DNA from 4 places in the Streptomyces sp. AK010 genome. Region 4 is predicted to be linked to each of the others. Evidence: riboswitches for the same ligand, from Rfam matches in the RefSeq annotation. Region 4 holds a riboswitch; each other region holds the start of a gene.

Region 1 (3,276 bases), on a different contig from region 4:
GGTGCGGCGCTGGGCGGCGCGGGCCGCACCGAGCGGCTCCAGCAGCATGCGCATCTCCAGCAGGTCGCCGGCCTCCTGCTCGGTGGGTTCCGCCACGCACGCGCCCGCGTGCCGGCGGGTCACCACGAAACCCTCGGCCTCGAGCGTGCGCAGCGCCTCCCGGACGGGCACCCGCGAGACGCCGTAGCGGCGTGCGAGGAGTTCCTCGGTGAGCCGGCTGCCGCGTGCGTGGACACCCGCGACGATGTCGTCCCGGATGGCCGTGCACACCGAGTGCGCGGGAATACGCATGACCGACCTCCGCTTAATCCCCGTGAAACGCCGACGAGCGGCGTGCGTTCCGTGACTCTATTGCAATGAGCCGGAATTTCCGACGGCAGGCGACAATCCATGGATATTTTTTGGACAGCGGGGGGCCGTAAACGGCGAAAAGCCCCGGCTCGGGGAGCCGGGGCTTTCGGGGGAAGCGGAGAGGTTGCGGTCAGACACTCACGCCGTGCGAGCGGAGGTAGGCGACCGGGTCGATGTCCGAGCCGTACTCGGGGCTGGTGCGGGCCTCGAAGTGCAGGTGCGGGCCGGTGACGTTGCCGGTCGCGCCGGACAGGGCGATCTGCTGGCCCGGGGTGACCTGCTGGCCCACCGAGACGCCGATGGAGGACAGGTGACCGTACTGGGTGTACGTCCCGTCGTTCATCTTGATCACGACCTGGTTGCCGTAGGAGCCGCCCCAGCCGGCCTCGACGACGGTGCCCGCGCCGACCGCGTGGACGGAGGTGCCGCTGGCGGCGTGGAAGTCGACGCCGGTGTGGCTGCCGGAGGACCACAGACCGCTGCTGGCCTTGTAGCTGGTGGAGACGTACGAGCCGGAGATCGGGGGCACGAAGGAGTTGAGGCGCTTGCGCTCGGCCTCGCGGGCGGCGCGCTCCTTGGCCTCGCGGGCCTTCTCGGCCGCCTCCTTGGCCCGCTCGGCGAGTTCGGCGGCCCGCTTGCGGGCGGCCTCCTCGGCCTTCTGCTTGGCGGCGGCCTCGTCGGCGGCGTGCTGCTGCGCGAGCGCCTGGGCGTCGATCTGCTGGGCCACGGTGTCGCCCATGGTGATGACGACCGGCGTGAGGCCGGTCTGCTCGGCGCTGGGCTCGGCGGCGAAGGCAGCGGGGGCCGCCACGGTGCCGATCACGCCGGTGGTGGCGAGGGCCGCGACGCCCGCCGCGCGGGCGGTGGAGCGCTGCATCCTGCTGGGACGACGGTGCTTCCCGGTGGCGCGAGTGAACGCCATGTGGTGGCTGGTCCTTTCCTTCCCTCTCGCCTACCGGGTTAGCTGACGGGTTCGGAGCAGGAAGGTCTCCTACGGACTCCCTCGCGACTCGCGCGGGCGCCCGATTCACCCCAGGGACTGCGATGGGTCCCCGGCTCCCCTGGCTCGCGCCGTACGGGGACTCGGCGATGACTGTCCGGTGCCGCGGGTGCGGCGCACTACCTGACGAACAGCCCGGATGACGCTAAGCGGCGCCACTTTCAATTCCCAAACGAAACCCGGCTTTTGTAGCGCATCCCACAGGGCAGACAGGCAACTCCCATCCCAATTCGGGCATACAGGGGCCCTGGTGCCTTTGAAGACAAACCAGGGCCCCTGAGCGCGTGTCGTTCCGCGTGCCGCTACTCGGCGGCGACGACGGTGACTTCGCCGATGCCGAGGGCCTCGACCGGCGCCTTGATCTGCGCCGCGTCACCGACGAGGACGGTCACCAGACGGTCCACCGGGAAGGCGCTCACGGCCGCCGCGGTGGCCTCCACGGTGCCGGTCGCGGCGAGCTGCCGGTACAGCGTGGCCTGGTAGTCGTCGGGGAGGTGCTGCTCGACCTGGTCGGCCAGCGTGCTCGCGACGGCCGCCGCCGTCTCGTACTTCAGCGGCGCCACACCCACCAGGTTCTGCACGGCGACGTCCCGCTCGGCGTCGGTCAGTCCCTCGGCGGCGAGGGTGCGCAGCACCGTCCAGAGGTCCTGGAGGGCGGGACCGGTGTTGGGGGTGTCGACGGAGCCGCTTATGGCGAGCATCGCGGCACCCGTGCCGTCCGGGGCGGACCTGAGGACCTGGCCGAACGCCCGTACGCCGTAGGTGTAGCCCTTCTCCTCGCGCAGGACACGGTCCAGGCGGGAGGTGAGGGTGCCGCCGAGGCAGTACGTGCCGAGCACCTGCGCGGGCCATACGCGGTCGTGCCGGTCCGGCCCGATCCGGCCGATCAGCAGCTGCGTCTGGACGGCGCCCGGGCGGTCCACGATGACGACCCGGCCAGTGTCGTCGGCGGTGACCGGAGGCACGGGACGTGGCTCGGCCGAGGAGCCCGTCCAGGCGCCCAGCGTGTCCCCGAGCAGGGCGTCCAGATCGATGCCGGTGAGGTCGCCGACGACCACGACGGTGGCCGTGGCGGGGCGGACGTGCTTCTCGTAGAAGGCGCGTACAGCCGCGGAGTCGATGGCGGCGACGGTCTCCTCGCTGCCCTGCCGGGGCCGCGACATGCGCGCGTCCGCCGGGAACAGCTCCTTGGAGAGCTCCTTGGCGCCGCGGCGGGAGGGGTTGGCCAACTCGTGCGGGATCTCGTCGAGGCGGTTGTTGACCAGCCGCTCGACCTCGCTGTCGGCGAAGGCGGGCGCCCTCAGGGCGTCGGCGATCAGACCCAGGCCCTTGGTGAGCCGGGAGGCGGGCACCTCCAGGCTGAGCCGGACACCGGGGTGGTCGGCGTGCGCGTCGAGGGTGGCACCGGCGCGCTCCAGTTCCGCGGCGAAATCCTCGGCGGAGTGCTTGTCGGTGCCCTCGGAGAAGGCCCGGGCCATGATCGTGGCCACACCGTCGAGTCCGGCCGGCTCGGCTTCCAAGGGGGCGTCCAGCAGCACCTCCACGGCGACGACCTGCTGGCCGGGACGATGGCAGCGCAGCACCGTCAGGCCGTTGTCGAGCGTGCCGCGCTCGGGGGCCGGGAAGGCCCACGGCCGGGCGTCGCCCGCCTGCGGCCGGGGGTGGAAGTCCATCGTGGCGAGCTCGGTCACTTGGCCGCCTCCTCGTTCTCGTCGGCCGCGGCTGCGGTGTCGTCGGTGGTGCCGGCGGTCTCGTCGGCGACGGGCTCGTAGACGAGCACCGCGCGGTTGTCGGGTCGCAGGCGGGCCTTGGCGACCTCCTGGACCTCCTCGGCCGTGATCTCCAGCACGCGCTGGACGGCGGTCAGGGCGAGCTGCGGGTCGCCGAAGAGCACGGCGTACCGGCACAGTTCGTCGGCGCGGCCC
Region 2 (3,276 bases), on a different contig from region 4:
TTCCGCAACGGACGCAAAACTCCCGTAAACACCCCGCCCCGCCCCGCGATGCCGCGCCACGCGACGCCACACGACGCGACGCCACACGACGCGACGCCACACGACGCGACGCCACGCCACGCCACACGACGCGACGCCACACGACGCCACGCCACGCCACGCGACGCCACGCCACGCGACGCCACGCCACACGGCGCGACGCCAGGCCACACGACGCCACGCAGCACCGCAAAGCCGACGGCCCTGACGTCGGGGGGTCGTCGTCAGGGCCGCCGATGCTTCAACGAACGTGCGCTGCTTACGGAGTCAGTCCCTTGCCCCGCAGCCAGGCCATCGGGTCGATGCCACTGGCGGAGCCACCGGAGTGGACCTCGAGGTGCAGATGCGCCCCGGTGACGTTGCCGGTGGCGCCCACGCGGCCGATGACGTCGCCGGTGCTGACCTTCTGGCCGACGCTGACGCCGATGGAGGACTGGTGCGCGTACCAGATCTCGGTGCCGTCATCGAGGGTGAGGACGGTCTTGTAGCCGTAGGAGCCGTTCCAGCCCGCCTCGGTGATGGTGCCGCTGTGCACGGCCTTGATCGGCGTGCCCGTGGGGGCGGCGAAGTCGAGGCCGGTGTGATAGCCGGAGGACCAGTAGGCGCCGGCCTGGCCGAACGTCGAGGTGAGGGTGTACGAGGAGGTCGGCAGCGTGAACTGCTTGGCGAGGGCGGCGAGCCGCTCGGCCTCGGCCTTCTTCCTCGCCTCTTCCTCGGCCTTCCGCTTGGCCTCGGCGGCCTTGGCCTTGGCTTCCTTCTCCGCCTTGGCGACCGCGTCCTTGGCCGCCTTCTCGGCGGCGGCCGCGGCGTCCTCGGCGGCCTTGGTCTCGATCTGTTCCTGCTGGTGCTCGACCTGGGCCATGATCCGGGCACGCAGCGCGTCACCGGCGCCGGCGCGGGCGCCGGAGGTGCCCTCCGCGGTGTCCGCGGTGGCGGTGCCGAGGCCGCTGAGCGGGGTGGCGGAACCTTCGGGGGTGTCGTCGTCCGAGATGAGGGAACCCACCGAGGGCAGGTCCGGCACGGAGATGGACACCGGGGGCTTGCCGGTCTGGGCGCTGGCCATGCCGCCGGCACCCACGGCGGCTATGACGCCGACGCCCAGGACGGTGGAGCTGCGGGCGAGACCTCCGCCGCGCTGCTTGGTGACGCGATGCCGGCCGCGGACGGGACGGATGGACTCCTCGGTGGGGTTCCACTCCTGGAACGGGCCCTCGTCGGTGCGCTGGCCGCCGAAGCCGAAGGTGTCGTTCTCGCGCTTCGGCGCGTACGGGGCCGCGGGGGCAGGCCGGTTGGACGCCACGTGGGCGTACTCCTTTCCTTCCTTCTCGCCTACCGGGTTAGCTGACGGGTTCGGAGCAGGAAGGTCTCCTACGCGCGTATACCTGCCGTGCTTCCACGGTGGTATCCGCCCGATTCACCCCAAGTGGTGGTTCCCCGGTTCCCTTTCGGGATTCGGCGCGTGCGCACGGAGCCGCCTTCTGTGACGGCTGGGACGACCGCGCTGCGTTATCGAACGTTAATGGAGGCGCGAGGGGTATTCCAGCGATTCCACTTGATCATTAACCTTTTTCGCGCGGACTTACCTGCCCTGACCGGCTTAAATCGGACGAGTTGGCCGCGCCGCAAGTGACTGACGGGTTTTGACAGTGTGTCAGTTGTTATGCGGAACGGGGTGATTCGCTCACCGAACGTGATCAGGTGTCGGGAAACGCACCGAGGGCCGGAACCCTTTCGGATTCCGGCCCTCGGCCTTCAGTAGCGGGGACAGGATTTGAACCTGCGACCTCTGGGTTATGAGCCCAGCGAGCTACCGAGCTGCTCCACCCCGCGTCGTTGTGTCACCAGTGTACGTCATCCGCGGGACCACTCGCGCACACCCACCGGCCGGGCCGTGCTCAGCCCGGCAGATGACGGTTCGGGGCCTTGGCCCGCTCCTCGTGTTCCGGGAGGACGACGACCTCCACCCCCTCGGCCGCGAGGAGACCGCTGCCGTCGGCGTCGGTCACGAAGGTGTCCGGCTCGCGCCAGGCCGTGACGACCCGCCGTACGCCCGCGTCGAGGATCAGCCGAGCGCAGGGAGCTGGGCGCGAGGCGCGGCGGGCGCACGGCTCCAGGCTGCTGTACACCGTCGCGCCGGGCAGACGCGGGTCGGCCGGGTCGAGCTTGGCGAGGGCCGCCTCCTCGGCGTGCACGACCGGGTCGCCGGCCTCGCGGGAGTGGCCACGGGCCAGTTCCGTGCCGTCGGCGGCGACCACGACCGCGCCCACGCTGAACGCCGTGTCCGACGGCGGGCAGCGCTCGGCCAGTTCGCAGGCGAGGGCCAGCCAGTGATGGTCGGCGGCGATGGGGAGCCTGCCGGCGCCCGGGGCGGTCGGCTCGTAGCGCATCAGGACGACGTCCTCGATCTGCCGCGACTCCAGCAGCCGGAGCCGGCCGCCCTGGTAGCCGCCGGGGCCGAAAAGACGGGGGGCCCGGGGGTCGCCCACGAAGAGCGGGGCGAGGACCAGCTGGAGTTCGTCGGCGAGGCCCTGGGTGAGGAGCTGGGTGTGGATCAGGCCGCCGCCCTCGACCATGAGCCGTCCCACGCCCCGGACGTCGTGCAGGTGCGTGAGCAGCCGCCGCCAGTCGAGGTCGGCGCCGAGCGGGACGACGTCCGTGGCCAGGCCCAGGGCGCGGGCGCGATCGGCGCCCTGGTCGGTCGTGTAGAGGAGCTTCTCGCCGCCGGTGTGCCAGAAACGGGCGTCCGGGTCGAGGTCGCCGGAGCCGCTGACGGTGACCTTGAGGGGATACTCGGGCTTGCCGGCGGCCGTGCGGGCGGCCCGGCGCTTCTGCGAGTTCACCAGCAGCCGCGGGTTGTCGGCGCGGATGGTGCCGGCGCCGACCAGGATCGCGTCGACGCCGGCCCGGACCTCGTCGACCCGGTCGAAGTCGGCGGGACCGGACAGGAGCAGCCGGTCGGGTCCGGTGTCGTCCAGGTAGCCGTCGAGGGAGACGGCGGCGGACAGCAGGACGTACGGGTGAGGCATCGGTGCTCCGCGGCTGGACGGGACGGCTGGACGGGACAGGCTTGGTTCAAGTTTTAAACAAACCTACACTGGCAGCATGACGACTCGCTGGCTCAGCCCCGACGAGCAGCGCGCCTGGCGCGCCTACATCGCCGCCTCGCTGCTCCTGGAGGACGCGATCGACCGGCAGCTCCAGCAGGACGCCGGCATGCCGCACCTGTACTACTCCATC
Region 3 (3,276 bases), on a different contig from region 4:
GTGCGTGCCGGAGGCGAGTTCGGTGAGCTTGGCCGTCGGGTCGGCGGAGGAGCCGCCCTCGCCCTGGCCCGCGGCGCCGGACAGCAGGCCGGACTCCAGGCCGCCGAGGTTCGGCAGGCCGAGGTCGGTGCTGATCTTCACCGTGCCGGACAGCTGCTGGACGTCGGACTTGGCGATCTTCTCGATGAGCTGCTGTGCGGTGATCTTCGGGAGGTCGGGGTCACCGGAGTCGGCGAGTGCGGGGACCAGCCCGATCGTCGCGGCCGCCACCCCTATCACCGTGACCGGGACGACGTACCGCGCGGCTTTGCGCCGCCCGGAGCGCTGCCCGTCGACCTCCCCGCCGGTCGTGCTGTCATCGGATGCGTACGGTGCCATGTGTGCCCTACCTCCGTGGTCGGCGGCGGCTGCCGGTGTCGTCCACGTACTCGTCCCTGAGCCGCCATTCTCACCCGAACAGGTGAGGAGTGGTGTTTTCCGTGGTCACCATCTGACCAAATCGGCCAGGGAGATACGTCAGACCCCGGGCTCAACTCCGTGTACTGCTGGGGTATGACACGGAGGGGCGGCTTCTCCCCCGACCCGTAGGGGTCGTACGGGAAAGACGTGCTAGCCGGCCCGGTGCACCACCGCGTCGCACAGCTCCAAAAGCGCCGCCTTCGCGGTGCACTCCGGCAGCGGTGCCAGCGCCGAACGGGCGTCCTGGGTGTAGCGGACGGTGTCCTGCCGGGCCTGCTCCAGCGCCGGGTGGGCCCGCAGCAGGCGCAGGGCCTCGGCGTGCCGTGCGTCGTCGGTGAGGTCGGAGTCGAGCAGCTCGCACAGGGCGATGTCCTCGGCGAGCCCGAGCCGGGCCGCCCGCTCGCGCAGCCGCAGCACCGGCAGCGTGGGGATGCCCTCGCGCAGGTCGGTGCCGGGGGTCTTGCCGGACTCGTGGGAGTCGGAGGCGATGTCCAGGACGTCGTCCGCGAGCTGGAAGGCGACGCCGAGCCGCTCGCCGTACTGGGTCAGGACGTCCACGACCGTCTCGTCGGCGCCGGACATCATCGCGCCGAACCGGCACGACACCGCGACCAGCGAGCCGGTCTTGCCGCCCAGCACGTCCAGGTAGTGCTCGACGGGGTCGCGGCCGTCCTGCGGTCCGGCCGTCTCCAGGATCTGGCCGGTCACCAGCCGCTCGAACGCCTCGGCCTGCACCCGCACGGCCTCCGGGCCGAGGTCGGCCAGGATGTGCGAGGCGCGGGCGAAGAGGAAGTCACCGGTGAGGACCGCGACGGAGTTGCCCCAGCGGGTGTTCGCGCTCGCGACGCCCCGGCGCACGGCGGCCTCGTCCATGACGTCGTCGTGGTAGAGCGTGGCGAGGTGGGTCAGCTCCACGACGACGGCCGACGGCACGATGCCGGGCGCGTGGCGGTCACCGAACTGGGCGGAGAGCATCACGAGCAGCGGGCGGAACCGCTTGCCGCCGGCCCGGACCAGATGCTGGGCGGCCTCCGTGATGAAGGGCACCTCGCTCTTGGTGGCCTCGAGCAAGCCTTCCTCGACAGCCGCCAATCCGGCCTGGACATCGGCCTCCAGAGCCTGGTCCCGCACGCTCAGCCCGAACGGCCCGACGTCGGTCACGAGGGGTCTCCTGTCTGCTGTGTCTGCCGGTGGTCACGCGGATTGTCGATAGGTCGCTGCCCTCACTCGAGTCAGCGTATCCGGTCACGTTTCGATCACCGCCAGCACCCATGGCTACAGGCTGGGTGGTATCCGATCACGACCGTTATGTTTTCGATCAACCCATAAGAACAGATATTTATCGACTTACCCAGGGGTAGCGAGTTATGCACGATTTGCCGCGATGAGTCGGCTAATTCCCCTTGGCGAAAATTGCCCCACGGACTCGTGATCAGTGAGTTGAATCACCCCTTTCCCTTTTCCCCCTCCCTGCGACAGCGGCCCCTAACGCCTTCCCCCGAAAGCCAGTTGAGCCTTGGCTCCCGCAAAGGATCAAGCGGCCCAAACACCCCAGACCAAGGTCAACCGCGCGATATGTGACTGAGGTGCTTGTTCCCGACATGTGCTCTCGCATACGTTCCGGCCCTGTCCGGCGGACGCCTAATCCTGCCGCCGCCCGGACTTCCCACGGAACCGACTCACTCACGCAGGGCAGGAGCGGGGGACCCAGGTAAGTCGCCGGTCCGCACAGCGGCACGGCTCGGGGTGAAGCCGCGCACGGCACACAGCGCCGTACGCGGCCGGGCACCTCCCGGCCCGAACCCGACAGCTCACCTCGCAGGCGCCGGAGAGGAACATCGCCATGACCTCACGAGGCAACCACCGTCGCCCCGGAACCAACCCGCTGACCCGAGGGATCATCGCCGCCGGTACCGGCGCGGCAGCACTCACCCTTCCGCTTCTCGGCGCCACCCACGCGAGTGCCGCCGAGCCCCAGAGCGCACCCGCCGCCGCGCAGTCCGTGCCGCGGGCGGCCCAGCCCGCCAAGTCCCTCACGTACACCGTGGCCAAGGGCGACTCGCTCGCCCGCATCGCGGACAAGTACGACGTCTCGGGCGGCTGGAAGCAGCTCTACAAGGACAACCGCGCCGCCGTCGGCGACAACCCGAAGCTGATCCACCCGGGTCTGAAGCTGACGGTGAAGACCGCCAAGACGGACGCGGCGAAGAAGACGGCGACCAAGTCGTCCGCCCCCGCCAAGCCGGCCGCCAAGCCCGCCGGCGGCGTCGCCCAGGCCACCCAGGCGTCCGCGAAGACCTACGCGAACAACCTCGACGGGTGGATCCGCGAGTCGCTGGACATCATGGCGCAGAAGGGGATCCCGGGCTCCTACGACGGCATCTACCGCAACATCATGCGCGAGTCGTCCGGCAACCCCCAGGCCATCAACAACTGGGACTCCAACGCCGTCGCGGGGACCCCGTCCAAGGGCCTGCTCCAGGTGATCGACCCGACGTTCGCCGCCTACCACGTGGACGGCACCTCCTTCGACCCGTACGACCCGGTCGCCAACATCACGGCGGCCTGCAACTACGCGGCCGACCGCTACGGCTCGATCGACAACGTCAACGGCCCGTACTGAGCCGTACCGCCCAGCAGTCGCTCGAGGACGACGGCGATGCCGTCGTCCTCGTTCGACAGGGTGACCTCGTCGGCCACGGCCTTGAGTTCGGGATGGGCGTTGGCCATCGCGACGCCGTGGCCGGCCCAGTCGAACATCGGGATGTCGTTGGGCATGTCGCCGAAGGCGATGGTGTCCGCCGGCCGCAGCCCCAG
Region 4 (3,276 bases):
CGCCGGTTTCGAGACGACCGTGAACCTGATCGGCAACGGCACCTACGCCCTGCTCACCCACCCCGAACAGCGCACACGGCTCCAGGGCTCCCTCGCCGCCGGGGAAACCGGCCTCCTGGAGACCGGCGTCGAGGAACTCCTCCGGTACGACGGCCCGGTCGAACTCGCCACCTGGCGGTTCGCCACGCAGTCCCTCACCCTCGGCGGGCAGCGCATCGAGGCCGGCGACCCCGTCCTCGTGGTCCTGGCCGCCGCGGACCGGGACCCGGAGCGGTTCGCCGATCCGGACGTGCTGGACCTCTCCCGCCGCGACAACCAGCACCTCGGCTACGGCCACGGCATCCACTACTGCCTCGGCGCGCCGCTCGCCCGTCTGGAGGGCCAGACCGCGCTCTCGACCCTGCTCACCCGCCTCCCGGACCTCCGGCTCGCCGCGGATCCGGCCGAGCTGCGGTGGCGCGGCGGCCTCATCATGCGGGGGCTGCGCACGCTGCCGGTGGAGTTCACACCGGTAGCACCGGCTGATGGTGACGAAACATCAGACCTGTGATCTTCACGTGATCTGCGCGGCATGAACTTGTGACAAGTGATCGACTGCCGATACGTTCACCCATCAACGCGGCGGGGAATCGCGCCGCGTCGGTCACTGCTGTCTCGCGAAAGGTCTCCGTATGCTCTCCGGGAACGGTCGGCACCGTCGCCCCCGCCAGGCTCCGGCTCTCCTCGTGGTGGCCGGAGTGACCGGCTCCGCCATCGCGATCCCGCTCCTCGGGGCCTCCGGTGCCAGTGCGGCCGACGGCACGACCTGGGACCGGGTCGCGGACTGCGAAACCGGCGGCGCGTGGAGCCAGAACAGCGGCAACGGCTACTACGGCGGCCTGCAGTTGTCCCAGGAGGACTGGGAGAGCCACGGCGGCCTCGACTACGCCGCGAGCGCCGACCTGGCCAGCCGCTCCCAGCAGATAGCCGTGGCCGAGAGAATCCTCGCCGACCAGGGGGTCGGCGCGTGGCGCACCTGCGGACTGCTCTCCGGGCTCGAGCAGGGCAAGGACTCGGACTCCGGCGCGTCCGGTTCGTCCGACTCGTCGGCTCCGACGGACTCGCCCGGCCTGCTCGACTCGCTCGGGTCGTCGCCCTCCGCGAGCTCTTCCTCATCCCCGCCGCCGTCCGACACGTCGGACACGGAGGATGGAAAGAACAAGTCGGACAAGTCGCCTGAATCCACCGACTCCGCGTCGCGGGACCTGGGGTCCGGCAGCTCCCCGTCGGCCACCCCCGAGAGCGGCGAGTCCGGCAAGTCGCGGGAGGGTGACGAGTCCTCGGCGCTGACCGACACCGGCTCCGGACGTCACCGCGGCCCCAGTGCCGACGAATCCCTCCCGTCCGACAGCAGCCGTTCGGACGAGTCCACGGGCCGTCACGCCTCGCGCGGCGACGAGGGCTCCGGCGACGCCGTCCAGGGCGACTACATCGTGGGAGTCGGTGACAGTCTCTGGTCCATCGCCGACTCCCTTGACGTCAGCGGCGGATGGCACGAGCTCTACGTCGGCAATGAGAAGGCCGTCGGTACCGACCCGAACCTCATCCATCCCGGTCAGAAGCTCACGGTGGAGGGCGAAGGGGGCGAGAAGTAGCCGTTCGGGCAGTGCGGAAACGGGGGTGGAAGTCGCCCTCGAACGGCGCGAGTTAGCGTCATGTTTCGCGGCTAATGTCCTGTTTGCGGCCCGTGAGAGATAGATCTCAGAAGCCCTGATCGTCTTTGAAATTCCGTGGATCGCGTGTCTACGGTCATGACCGCTCGCCACCGCGAGCCCCGGCTGCCGCAACGCCGAATCCTGCCAGCGGCCGTACGGGAACAGTCGTCGCGTCAAGCGCCGTAGGCAGGAGCGGGGGACCCAAGGTAGGTGCCCGACCGGACAGTTGTGCCGGAAGGGCTTGGGGTGAAGCCGTGTCCCGGGAGGGACGCGGCCGGGCAACTCAACCGGCCCGAACCCGACAGCTCACCTCGCAGGCGTCGGTGAGGGGATCCACCATGCTGTTTTCCAGCAAGGGCAAGCACCGCCGTCCGTCCAAGGCCACCCGTGCCATCGCCGTCGCGGGTGTCGCCGGTGCCGCCGTCGCCGCCCCGCTGATGGCGGCCGGCAACGCCTCCGCCGCCACGGCCTCCGAGTGGGACGCCGTCGCCCAGTGCGAGTCCGGCGGCAACTGGTCCATCAACACCGGCAACGGCTACTACGGCGGTCTGCAGTTCTCCGCCTCCACCTGGTCCGCGTACGGCGGCACCCAGTACGCCTCGACCGCCGACCAGGCCAGCAAGGACCAGCAGATCCAGGTCGCCGAGAAGGTCCTGGCGAGCCAGGGCAAGGGCGCCTGGCCGGTCTGCGGCAAGGGCCTGTCGAGCGCCGGCTACACCGGCGGCTCCTCGAGCGACTCCGGCAGCTCCTCCGAGCAGAGCCAGCAGAGCACCGAGTCCCGCGAGACCCAGCAGCCGGCCTCCCGCTCCGACGAGCGTCCGGCGGCCAAGAAGACCGTCACCACCCCGACCGGCAAGAAGGTCAAGAAGGGCGACGGCGAGTACAAGGTCGTCAAGGGTGACACCCTCAGCTCGATCGCCGAGGACAAGAAGGTCAAGGGCGGCTGGGAGAAGCTCTTCAAGCTGAACAAGGACATCGTCACCGATGCCGACCTCATCTACCCGGGCCAGCAGCTGCACCTGAAGTAAGCAGCGGCCCACCGGGCCCGCCAGGGTCCCGGCCCGCCCGGACCCGCCCAGGGTCCGCAGGCTCCCCGCCCCGGTGCGTCATCCCCCGTACGCACCGGGGCGGGGTCTTTTCGGCGACCGGCTTTGTTCCGTTCGGAAACAATTTACTCTCGGTTCTGTCCATGGGGTGGGCGACCCGGTGGCCGATCGCTCCGAGCCGGTTAGGCTCATGTCGCGAGCCACCGGGCCCGCACCTCGCCGGGTCCACGCGACCCGCGTCACCGCGTCACATAAGAAGGAGATGCTCGTGCCGTCCATCGACGTCGTCGTAGCCCGGGAAATCCTGGACTCCCGAGGCAACCCCACGGTCGAGGTCGAGGTCGGCCTCGACGACGGCAGCACCGGTCGTGCCGCCGTCCCGTCCGGCGCCTCCACGGGCGCCTTCGAGGCCATCGAGCTCCGCGACGGCGACTCGAACCGCTACCTCGGCAAGGGTGTGGAGAAGGCCGTCCTCGCGGTCATCGAGCAGATCGGCCCGGAGCTGGTCGGCTATGACGCCACCGAGCAGCGCCTGA

What was found. Region 4 has a riboswitch for cyclic di-AMP ahead of HDC93_RS05700 (transglycosylase family protein). Riboswitches for the same ligand answer to the same signal wherever they lie in the genome.
Positions count from the first base shown of each region.
Region 1: another riboswitch for cyclic di-AMP. It lies ahead of HDC93_RS28235 (M23 family metallopeptidase); the one in region 4 lies ahead of HDC93_RS05700 (transglycosylase family protein).
Region 2: another riboswitch for cyclic di-AMP. It lies ahead of HDC93_RS06165 (M23 family metallopeptidase); the one in region 4 lies ahead of HDC93_RS05700 (transglycosylase family protein).
Region 3: another riboswitch for cyclic di-AMP. It lies ahead of HDC93_RS22735 (transglycosylase SLT domain-containing protein); the one in region 4 lies ahead of HDC93_RS05700 (transglycosylase family protein).

Region 1 is NZ_JACHCX010000017.1:62,765-66,040, forward strand. Features, by position in the region: gene HDC93_RS28230 (GntR family transcriptional regulator) at 1-291, opposite strand, end outside; gene HDC93_RS28235 (M23 family metallopeptidase) at 482-1,273, opposite strand; cyclic di-AMP (ydaO/yuaA leader) riboswitch at 1,286-1,450, opposite strand; gene HDC93_RS28240 (pitrilysin family protein) at 1,654-3,042, opposite strand; gene HDC93_RS28245 (pitrilysin family protein) at 3,039-3,276, opposite strand, start outside.
Region 2 is NZ_JACHCX010000003.1:19,040-22,315, forward strand. Features, by position in the region: gene HDC93_RS06165 (M23 family metallopeptidase) at 299-1,339, opposite strand; cyclic di-AMP (ydaO/yuaA leader) riboswitch at 1,351-1,507, opposite strand; tRNA gene HDC93_RS06170 (tRNA-Met) at 1,796-1,869, opposite strand; gene HDC93_RS06175 (dihydrofolate reductase family protein) at 1,935-3,065, opposite strand; gene HDC93_RS06180 (MarR family winged helix-turn-helix transcriptional regulator) at 3,142-3,276, shown strand, end outside.
Region 3 is NZ_JACHCX010000012.1:51,159-54,434, forward strand. Features, by position in the region: gene HDC93_RS22725 (outer membrane lipoprotein carrier protein LolA) at 1-378, opposite strand, end outside; gene HDC93_RS22730 (polyprenyl synthetase family protein) at 610-1,620, opposite strand; cyclic di-AMP (ydaO/yuaA leader) riboswitch at 2,122-2,297, shown strand; gene HDC93_RS22735 (transglycosylase SLT domain-containing protein) at 2,303-3,082, shown strand; gene HDC93_RS22740 (HAD family hydrolase) at 3,046-3,276, opposite strand, start outside.
Region 4 is NZ_JACHCX010000002.1:516,490-519,765, forward strand. Features, by position in the region: gene HDC93_RS05690 (cytochrome P450) at 1-550, shown strand, start outside; gene HDC93_RS05695 (transglycosylase family protein) at 672-1,634, shown strand; cyclic di-AMP (ydaO/yuaA leader) riboswitch at 1,863-2,029, shown strand; gene HDC93_RS05700 (transglycosylase family protein) at 2,033-2,722, shown strand; gene eno (phosphopyruvate hydratase) at 3,009-3,276, shown strand, end outside.